Regions from separate parts of the Solibacillus sp. FSL K6-4121 genome, predicted to be linked through region 1. Evidence: riboswitches for the same ligand, from Rfam matches in the RefSeq annotation. Region 1 holds a riboswitch; each other region holds the start of a gene.
The links. A riboswitch is a leader RNA that binds a small molecule or an ion and turns the genes downstream of it on or off. The one in region 1 is predicted to bind thiamine pyrophosphate.

Region 1 (3,284 bases):
CCCTAAATATTCGCGACAAACGCTCACTGGGATATCTGTTTGTCCTACATGAATGCCATCTACTTTAATCCCTTGTGATCTAGCCGCTAAAACAACATCAAGACGGTCATTTACTAGGAGTGCAACCTCATCGGATTTTCCAGCCTCTTCAATGACCTCTGCTGCTTGACGTGTTAATTGAATCAATTCTCTTGCAGAAGCAACTTTGGAACGTATTTGGATGCAAGTAAAGCCCGCACTTACTGCCTCTTTAATAATCGTTGCGACTGGACGGCCTTTTGTATTTTCAGGACCTATAACTAAATAGGCTGAAATATCAAGCTTTTTGATATTACCCATATTACCCTCCTAAAATATCATTTATTTTATCTATTTTTGTATTGATCGTATTCGTATATCCCGGACGGATATCAGCTTTTAACACCACTTCTGTTCGAATTCCTTTTTCTGCAAGTATAAAAGTCGCTTCTTTTACTACTTTCATCACTTCATCCCATTCTCCCTCAATTTCTGTAAACATTGATGTAGTTCGACTCGGTAACCCCGAATCTCGAATGACTTTCACAACCTCGGCGATTTCCTGTCCCAATTCATCCCCTACACCAAAAGGCGCAATTGCTACTGCTACTAATGTATTCATAAATTAATCTCCTCCAAATCAAATGAGTTGTTTGCAATTTCTTCTGCTGTTGCTTTATATAATTCATCCAAAAACTGCGCTTGGAAACTTCCTGGACCATCTACTTTTAACTCAGCGCGTTTTCCAGCTACATTGTATACTGCACTAGCAGTAATGGCTGCAATAAACGGAGTAGTTGCTGTTGCATACACAGCGGCAACTCCACCTAACGAGCAGCCTGCCCCCGTAATTCTCTCCATAAAATGAGAGCCCCCATAAGAGATAGCTATAATAGAGCCGTCTGTTATTAAATCCGTTTCTCCTGATACAGCAACCGCACCACCCGTCCACTTTGCAAGAGCAATCGCTGCTCTTTTAGCCTCGTGTACAGAATCTGTAGCATCCACACCTCGTACCCTTGATTCCTCTGCTCCTCCATCTAATGCCCATAAACCTGCCAATGCTATAATTTCTGATGCATTTCCTCTAATAATGGTCGGTTTAAATGCCTTAAATTCCTGTAGTAGCTCTGTCCTTAGTGAACCAATGCCTACAGCGACAGGGTCCAACACCCATGGTTTTCCTGTTTCATGCAATACCTTTGCTACATGAGGTAATGTCTCTTGATAAATAGGTAATAGCGTACCCACATTTATATAGGTTGCTCCCCCCGCTTTAGCCATAAATTCTGCTTCATCCGGTAAATACACCATAGCGGCAGAACCTCCAACAGCAAGCTGTGCATTTGCAACGAAATTAATCGTGACAGTGTTTGTAATGGAACCTGCCATCGGATTCGCCTTTTTTACTGTTTCTACAGCCTGGATAATTTCATTTTGTATCTCCTGCTTAGTAGCCATTTCCATCACCTTTCTATAATCATTCTTCATATGAACGAATAGATTCACAAGACGGGTCTTACAGGTAGAAATTCACTTAGCATAAAAAACAAAAAAGTGCTCTCCCTAAATAAATGGGAAAGCACAATTCAAATTATTGCTTATAAATATAATGAATCGCTTCCCTACGCCAGTTTTAACTGACAGGTTCAAAGAGTCAGGTTTTAACCTTCTCAACTCAAAAGAGTCCCCCCGCAATATATGCTATTTTGTTTGTTCCTCCATACTATCAACAGGTATGTCGAATGTCAAATTCATACATTTACGTGCCTCTATACCAACGTTATAAAGGTTCAATAATACATCGAATTAAAGTATGAATTGCATATTATTTGGAAAAAATAAAACAATAAACTTATTACATCATTTGAACAGGAGTTAAGAAAATGGTCCAATCTTCAAATGAAAAAAACAATAGTCGCCAATATCTCGATGGCCAATTAGATGAAAATATTGCAGTAATAAAAAAAATACTTGGAAATTCTGCAGATCTTATTATCCGAAAAAGCAGAATTGGCCGGTTGAACCATCCTTTTGCTTTAATTTATATAAAAGGGCTTATAAACGAGGATTTATTAAATAAAAATATATTAAAAATTCTTGAATTAAACAGAAAACATATTCACTCGAATTTGTTTGATCATGTCTATGAAGAAATAATTGCCATTGCTGAGATCAACAGATCAAAGGAAATGAAGCAGGTAATTAAAACGCTTTTAGCCGGCGATACAGTTTTCTTACTGGAAGGTGTAAGTGAAGCCGCACTTATCGGAACGAGCGGAATGGAATATCGTGCCCTTGAGGAGCCGCAATCTGAATCCGTTATTCGAGGGTCCAGAGTAGGGTTTATAGAGAATTTTAAAATTAACCTCTCGCTCATTCGCCAGGAAATCAAAGACCCCAATCTTCGAGTCGATATGATGGAAGTTGGCACACATTCCAACCAGAAAATTGCCATTTGTTATATTGATGGGATTGTAAGAGAAGACCTTTTACAGGAAGTTTTGCGTCGCGTTAAAACAATTGATATTGATTTCGCACCGGATTCTGGATTTATTGAACAGTGGATTGAAGATAATCTTCTGTCACCCTTTCCACAAATTTTAGATACAGAAAGACCGGATAGGGTGGCTTTCAATATATTGAGAGGTAAAATAGCCATTATTGTTGAAGGGTCACCCTTTGCTCTCTTAATGCCTATCACTTTCGGGGATTCATTAAAGTCAATAGAAGACTATAACCAACGTTGGTTAATAAGTTCATTACTACGATTATTGCGCTTATTCTCTTTCTACATGACTATATTTTTACCAGCCCTATATGTTGCATTAATTTCATACCATCCAGAATTAATTCCGGCTCAGCTATTATTTACGATAACTGCCGCTAGGGAAGGGATTCCATTTCCGTCCTTAATTGAAGCTTTAATCCTCGTCTTTTTTTATGAAGTATTGCAGGAGGCTGGAACAAGACTCCCCTATAAAATCAGTCAGACAATTGGGATTGTAGGCGGTATAGTTATTGGTCAACTTGCCGTTATGGCGGGGATTGTAACTCCCATCATGGTTATAGTTATTTCTCTAACAGCCATTTGTGCATTCACAATACCCAATTACAGCTTTGCGATTGGCTTGCGAATAGTTCGTCTCGCTACTATATTTGCTGCCGCAATTTTAGGACTATACGGAATTATTTTAGTGTTTATTATGATTTATGTTCATCTTGCCAACTTAAAAAGTATTGGTATTCCATATACACAATCATTT
Region 2 (3,284 bases), on a different contig from region 1:
AAACGAGTCCCTATTTAACGTATTTAGCCCTATTCAGCTATGAAGCAGGACGGGATGGTTCATTAAAGGCACCAGTAATTGAACCATTACCTAGTTTGGCGGCAGAAAATAATGCGAGTATTGCAATGGCGATAACGAATTTAGAAGATTATCAGTTCAGTAGTGAGCTAGCACGTGATATTTTTCAAAGTAAAGCAGTACAAAACTTACTTTTTGACAATATTATTGCAGAAGCAAAAAGAATTGGGAATGTTTCGGATATCCATTTTGATTTTGAGAGAATACCAGGTGACCAAAGGGAAGCCTATAATAATTTCTTGAGAAGCGCGGTAGAGCGTATGCATGCTGAAGGTTATACAGTTTCCACGGCACTGGCGCCAAAGTCGAGTGCGAATCAGCCAGGGGAATGGACGGTAGGTCATGATTATAGAGCTCATGGGGAAATAGTAGATTTTGTTATGCTAATGACATATGAGTGGGGGTATTCAGCAGGACCTCCTCTGGCTGTCTCCCCGCTCCCTCAAGTTGAACAAGTAGTTCAATATGCTTTAACGGAAATTCCGGCAAATAAAATTTTACTTGGGCAAAATTTGTATGGGTATGATTGGACGTTACCTTTTGTGCAAGGGGGAGAATATGCAGAAGCATTAAGTCCACAGCGTGCAATTGAAATAGCCAAACGTTATAATGCAGCCATTCAATATGACTATACCGCACAGGCACCTTACTTTAACTATTATGATGAGCAAGGACGTTCACATATTGTATGGTTTGAAGATGCACGTTCCATTCAGGCAAAATTTAATCTAGTAAAAAGACTGAATTTACGGGGTGTCGGTTACTGGAAACTTGGTTTACCTTTCCCCCAAAACTGGCAACTTATCGGTTCAAACTTTAATGTCGTTAAGAAATAAAATAGGAATAAATAAAAACTCAGATGAAATGCTTATAGCTCATCTGAGTTTTTATAAGTGATGTGGCAATTTACAATCGTACTTCGCATTAGAAGTATATTATGAATCTAAAAATTTACCATTTACTTGCTATGTAAATTTTATTCTGATACACTCGACGTAATTAAATGCATTTGCAGGGGGACACATTTGTGTTGAGAAGGTTAAAACCTGACCCTTAGAACCTGACCGTTAATACGGACGTAGGGAGCAAAGTACAATTATACATATGTACTTACTAAGACCCCGCGTATTTTACGTGGGGTCTTTCTTTTGCAGTGTCACTTAATAATATTTTTATTAGGAGTGGTAAAAATGATTGCATGTACTATAGCAGGATCCGATAGTGGGGGCGGGGCTGGCATCCAAGCTGATTTAAAAACCTTTCAAGAGCTTCGAGTATTCGGTACATCAGTGATTACAGCTTTAACGGCTCAAAATACAAAAGGGGTGCATGGAATCTATCCTGCTACTGCTGATTTTGTAAAGGATCAATTAAATGCAGTAATCGATGATTTTGATTTAAAAGCTGTTAAAACAGGTATGCTGTTTAATGCAGAGATCGTAGAAACAATTGTCTCGGTATTGGAATCTAAAGAAATACCACTTATTGTAGATCCAGTAATGATTGCAAAAGGCGGTGCTAGCTTACTGAAAGAGCAAGCAACAATAGCTTTAAAGGAAAAACTACTTCCGGTTGCTACGGTTTGTACACCGAATATACCCGAAGCAGAAGTATTGACCGGGCTAACGATCAAAACCGAGGAGGAAATAGAGCTTGCAGGGGAATATTTATTAAATTTAGGTATGCAATGTGTAGTGATAAAAGGTGGTCATTTAGCGGGTAAGCATGCGATTGACACGGTGTTTATTCGAGGGGAAAAGCCTTTTAAAATGAAAACAGAAAGACTGAAAACAATTCATACACATGGAACAGGATGTACATTTTCAGCAGCAATTACTGCAGAAATTGCGAAGGGGAAGCCATTAAAAACAGCGATCATTGAAGCAAAAAAGTTTGTCCAATTAGCAATTCGTTACCCACTGAATATTGGTCATGGATTTGGTCCTACAAACCATTTTGCCTACCAGGAGCACCGAGGAATTTGCGATGTGCAAGTAATTTAATTAATTTATTGAGTAAATTGTACCCGTTTCTTGAAGTGAATAGCTTGTGGCATTTTTTTAACTCTCAAAAAGTACTACTTGCCTAGATATAGTAATGTATCAATTTGCTCTTTTCTACTATTCTGGCAATTTAGTATGATGGACTTGTTGAACAATTTAGATAATAGGAGTGAAAAAAATGTGGAAAAAACTTTCTGCTTCGGCCCTTACATTAACACTTTTAACTAGTGGAATGGCTGGGGTATCAGCGGCATCTACTTCCAACAATGAAGAAATGACACGCGGAGATTTTGTGAAGGCAGTCATTGATGCATTAGGGGTAGAAGTAGGTTCTGGACAATCCGTTAAATTTAAGGACGTACCCGATTCACTGAAGCCATATATTGAAAAGGCTGTGGAACTAAAGTTAATTAAAGGTAAAACACCGACACAATTTGCACCAAATGAAAAATTGACACGCACACATGCCTTCCTTATTGCAGCTAGGGGTATACAGGATGAAAAACAATATTCCGAAAATGTATTAAATCAATTTAAAGATGCGAATAAAATTGGATCTGGGAATCGTCAAGAGATGGCAAAGGCAGTAGAGTTAGGCTTATTAACAGGCTATGAAGACGGGACGATCAAACCGAATGAGTTTGTCACGAAAATGCAAATGCAAAAGATTCTGCAGCGGTTTTTAGCGGAATATAACCCAGTTGAAGCAAATACGACCGTGGCATTGCGCATTTTAGGTACGACGGATATTCATACTAATATTATGAACTATGATTATTATAAAGATGCGCCAACGAATAGTTTAGGCTTGGCAAAAACTGCGCTGCTCATCGAAAAAGCCCGTGAGGAAAACCCGAATACGGTATTATTTGATAATGGAGATGCCATTCAAGGAACGCCTCTTGGCTCTTACATTCAATCCGTGAAAAAATTAAAAGAAGGAGAAGTCCATCCTTCTATTGCATCAATGATTGCGCTAGATTATGATGCAGCGACTTATGGCAATCATGAATTTAATTACGGTTTAGAATTTATTGATGAAGTAACAGATGATGCACCATTCCCGTATGTTAATGCGAATGTACGAAATGCTTTAACTAAGAAATTAATGTATGAACCGTATGTCATGATTGAAAAAGAAGTACTTGATTCTACAGGAAAAAGTACGATGATTAAAATTGGTGTAACAGGCATTGTCCCTCC
Region 3 (3,284 bases), on a different contig from region 1:
CAGTTGAAGGGCGTTCTCTCTATTCCATAAAGCTCGGAACTGGTAAAAAGGAAGTTTTATTCGATGCAGCTTTCCATGGTCGGGAACATATGACGACCAATGTGCTGATGGAAATGATTGATACATATTTAAAGGCTTACTTGAATGGTACGAAGATAGAAAAATATGATGTAAAAACGATATTAAGTGAGGTAAGTATTGTGTTTGTACCAATGGTTAACCCAGATGGTGTAACACTTTCACAAGGTGGAAAAGTGAAAACACCTATGGCCAAGTTAAGAGCGATGAATGGGAGCTCCAATTTTAATCGTTGGAAAGCAAATATAAATGGTGTCGATTTAAATCGTCAATTCAATGTGAACTGGCAATTAATAAAAATGACAAAGCCTTCGTTTAAAGAATATAAAGGTAAGGCGCCGAATACAGAGCCTGAAGCACTTGCAATGAAAAGACTGATTGATCGCGGCAATCATTTAGCCTATGTATCCTATCATTCTTCCGGTCAAATTATATATTGGAGTCGAGCGAAGACCGAATTTGCTCGTACTAAAAAGCTAGTAAAGGGAGTTTCCTCAATTACAGGCTATAAAATGATGCCCGTAACAACAAAAAACGAACCAATCGCAGCTTCTGAGGACTACTTCACAAAAGTTAAAGACCGACCTGCGATGACGGTTGAAATTGCACCATATGCCGGTGAAGCCTCGGTGCCACTAAAACGCTGGAACAATGTTTGGAAGCAAAATAAAACTGTCGGACTTTACGTAGCGAATGAAGCGAGAAAATGGTAGGCAGTAGGAAAAAATTTAAATTACCGTTGCATTTATTCAGAATTATCAGTAGACTAGTAGTAATTAAATGAATTTGCAGGGGGACACGTAAGTGTTGAGAAGGTAAAACCTGACCCTTAGAACCTGTTCCGTTAACACGGGCGTAGGGAGCAAAATGTACAAGCTAATAATCGTACGTGGCGCTCTCCATCTTTTTGGAGAGCTTTTCTTTTGCAAATTTTTTAATTGCGGGGGGACACATTTGTGTTGAGAAGGTTAAAACCTGACCCTTAGAACCTGACAGTTAATACTGGCGTAGGGAGCAATAAGTGCGTACATATGCACTTTTTTAGGCATCTCTACTTTTTGTAGAGGTGCCTTTTTTGCTTACGCCTCCAAGGAGGAAATAGGATGGATTTTTGTAAAGAAGTAAGAAAGCAAACGGAATATTATTGGGAGGCCAGTTTGAAGCATCCATTTGTACAAGGTATTGCTGATGGAACATTGGAGCTGGAAAAGTTTAAATTTTATATGCTGCAGGACGCCTATTATTTAAAGCATTATATGAAACTACTAGCGATGCTGGCAGCAAAAGCTAATGAGGATGAGGATGTAGCTTATTTCCTGGAAACCGCGAACTTTATACGGGAAGCAGAGTTAGAGCTACACCGTACGACTTTTAAAGAATTGCACGTTACACCTGAAGAAATCAGAAATTTCCAAACAGCACCTGCAGCGTACAATTATGTTAGTCATATGTATCAAGCATTTTATACAGGGGCGATTGCCGACGCATACGCTGCGATACTACCTTGTCCGTGGTTATATCAGGAAATCGGGGTCGCATTACGAAAAGCAACACCGGGTGTTAAGTTGTATCAGCAGTGGATTGATTTATATGCCTCTGCTGAGATGGAGGAAACAATTGAAAAACAAAAGGAAATGATGAATCGATTTGCACAGATGCCAGGAAATGATGAACGTGAATTGACAGCCCATTTCAAGCGCAGTTGCTATTATGAATGGCAGTTTTGGGAAATGTCCTGGACTTGTCAGGATTGGCAACAGGAAGTGTATATGAATGAGCATGCTACGATTTTATAAGGGCATAGGTGTATGAAGTTAATGGCAGTAACAGATGATTGTCAGCCGATTTTAGCATTAGCGCAAAAAATTATTCAGATACAGCAAAGTGTGGATTATATACAAATACGTGAAAAGACAAAAACAATAAAAGAAGTGATAACTCTACTTGAATATTTGGATGCAGGAGAGGTTCCAAAAGAGAAAATAATCATAAATAGTCTTGTGGATATCGCCTTGTATAGCGATATTCCCACAGTACATTTACCCGAAATAGGGTTTTCTGTACAACAGGTGAAAGAGAAATTTCCGCATCTCAATATAGGGAAATCGGTTCATGATTATACAGGCGCAATGGAGGCAGAGCGGCAAGGGGCTGATTATGTTCTTTATGGACATTGCTTTGAAACAAACAGCAAAAAGGGAAAGGTTCCAAACGGTCTTTCTCCTATTAATGAAATGAAAAAGAACTTAAAAATTCCCGTCTTCGCGATTGGAGGAATTCATGTAGATCGAGTCCAGGCACTCCATGATGTAAATGCAGATGGGATTGTAGTTATGTCGGGTATTTTTTCGGAAACGCATCCGTGTGCAGCAGCGAACCAATACAGGGAGGCCATTAAAGATGCAAGCAAGCTATGACGTAGTCGTAATTGGCGGAGGGATTATTGGAAGTGCAATTGCTTTTTATTTAGCAAAGAATCAAGTTGAGGTGGCCGTGCTTGAGGAAAGTCGAATTGGACTAAAAGCGACAAGTGCAGCGGCGGGTATGCTTGGAGCACATTCGGAATATGAAGGCGATGGAAAGGAGTTCTTCACTTTTGCGAGATACAGTCAGGCGCTTTATACGAAGTTAAAGGATGAACTATACGGGCTAAGTGGCATTGATATTGGCTGCAAAAAGGGAGGGATTTTAAAGCTGGCCTTTTCTGAACGTGACAAGAAAGAATTAGGAGCAATACTCACACTGCCTACTGTGAAATGGCTTGAGGCAAATGAAGTAAGAAATCTAGAACCCGATGTTTCCCCGCATATAATAGGAGCTGCCTATATTGAAGAGGATGTTAGTGTATTGCCGTATCGTGTATGTCAGGCCTTTTTTAAAGGGGCACAAGTTTACGGTGCATCCATTTTTGAACATACAAAGGTGTTAAAGATTCAAAAGCAGTTGGATTCTTTTCAAATAGATACAACACTAGGGATGATCAAAGCAAAACGGGTTGTTATTGCTGCGGGTGTTTGGAGTAATCCTTTTTTTCAGCAGCTAGGAGTAGAGCAGCAAATAACACCGGTCAAAGGGGAATGTATTGCTGTGGAAGGAAGAAGCACTTTTTTAAAACACACTATTTTTCATGATAAATACTATATCGTTCCTAGAAATAATGGGGAGCTAGTTATTGGAGCTACTATGGAGGAAAATGATTGGTCAGA

Region 2: linked by a shared signal. The riboswitch ahead of thiD (bifunctional hydroxymethylpyrimidine kinase/phosphomethylpyrimidine kinase) and the one ahead of thiM (hydroxyethylthiazole kinase) in region 1 are both predicted to bind thiamine pyrophosphate.
Region 3: linked by a shared signal. The riboswitch ahead of tenA (thiaminase II) and the one ahead of thiM (hydroxyethylthiazole kinase) in region 1 are both predicted to bind thiamine pyrophosphate.

Annotation. Positions count from the first base shown of each region.
Region 1 is NZ_JBBOCS010000001.1:378,291-381,574, forward strand. It holds gene MHH95_RS02020 (thiamine phosphate synthase) at 1-339, opposite strand, end outside; gene MHH95_RS02025 (MTH1187 family thiamine-binding protein) at 341-640, opposite strand; gene thiM (hydroxyethylthiazole kinase) at 637-1,479, opposite strand; TPP riboswitch at 1,623-1,722, opposite strand; gene MHH95_RS02035 (spore germination protein) at 1,905-3,284, shown strand, end outside.
Region 2 is NZ_JBBOCS010000002.1:1,475,294-1,478,577, reverse strand. It holds gene MHH95_RS17085 (glycoside hydrolase family 18 protein) at 1-914, shown strand, start outside; TPP riboswitch at 1,082-1,180, shown strand; gene thiD (bifunctional hydroxymethylpyrimidine kinase/phosphomethylpyrimidine kinase) at 1,269-2,081, shown strand; gene MHH95_RS17075 (bifunctional 2',3'-cyclic-nucleotide 2'-phosphodiesterase/3'-nucleotidase) at 2,260-3,284, shown strand, end outside.
Region 3 is NZ_JBBOCS010000002.1:640,620-643,903, forward strand. It holds gene MHH95_RS12605 (M14 family zinc carboxypeptidase) at 1-791, shown strand, start outside; TPP riboswitch at 859-957, shown strand; TPP riboswitch at 1,011-1,109, shown strand; gene tenA (thiaminase II) at 1,182-1,874, shown strand; gene MHH95_RS12615 (thiamine phosphate synthase) at 1,896-2,495, shown strand; gene thiO (glycine oxidase ThiO) at 2,479-3,284, shown strand, end outside.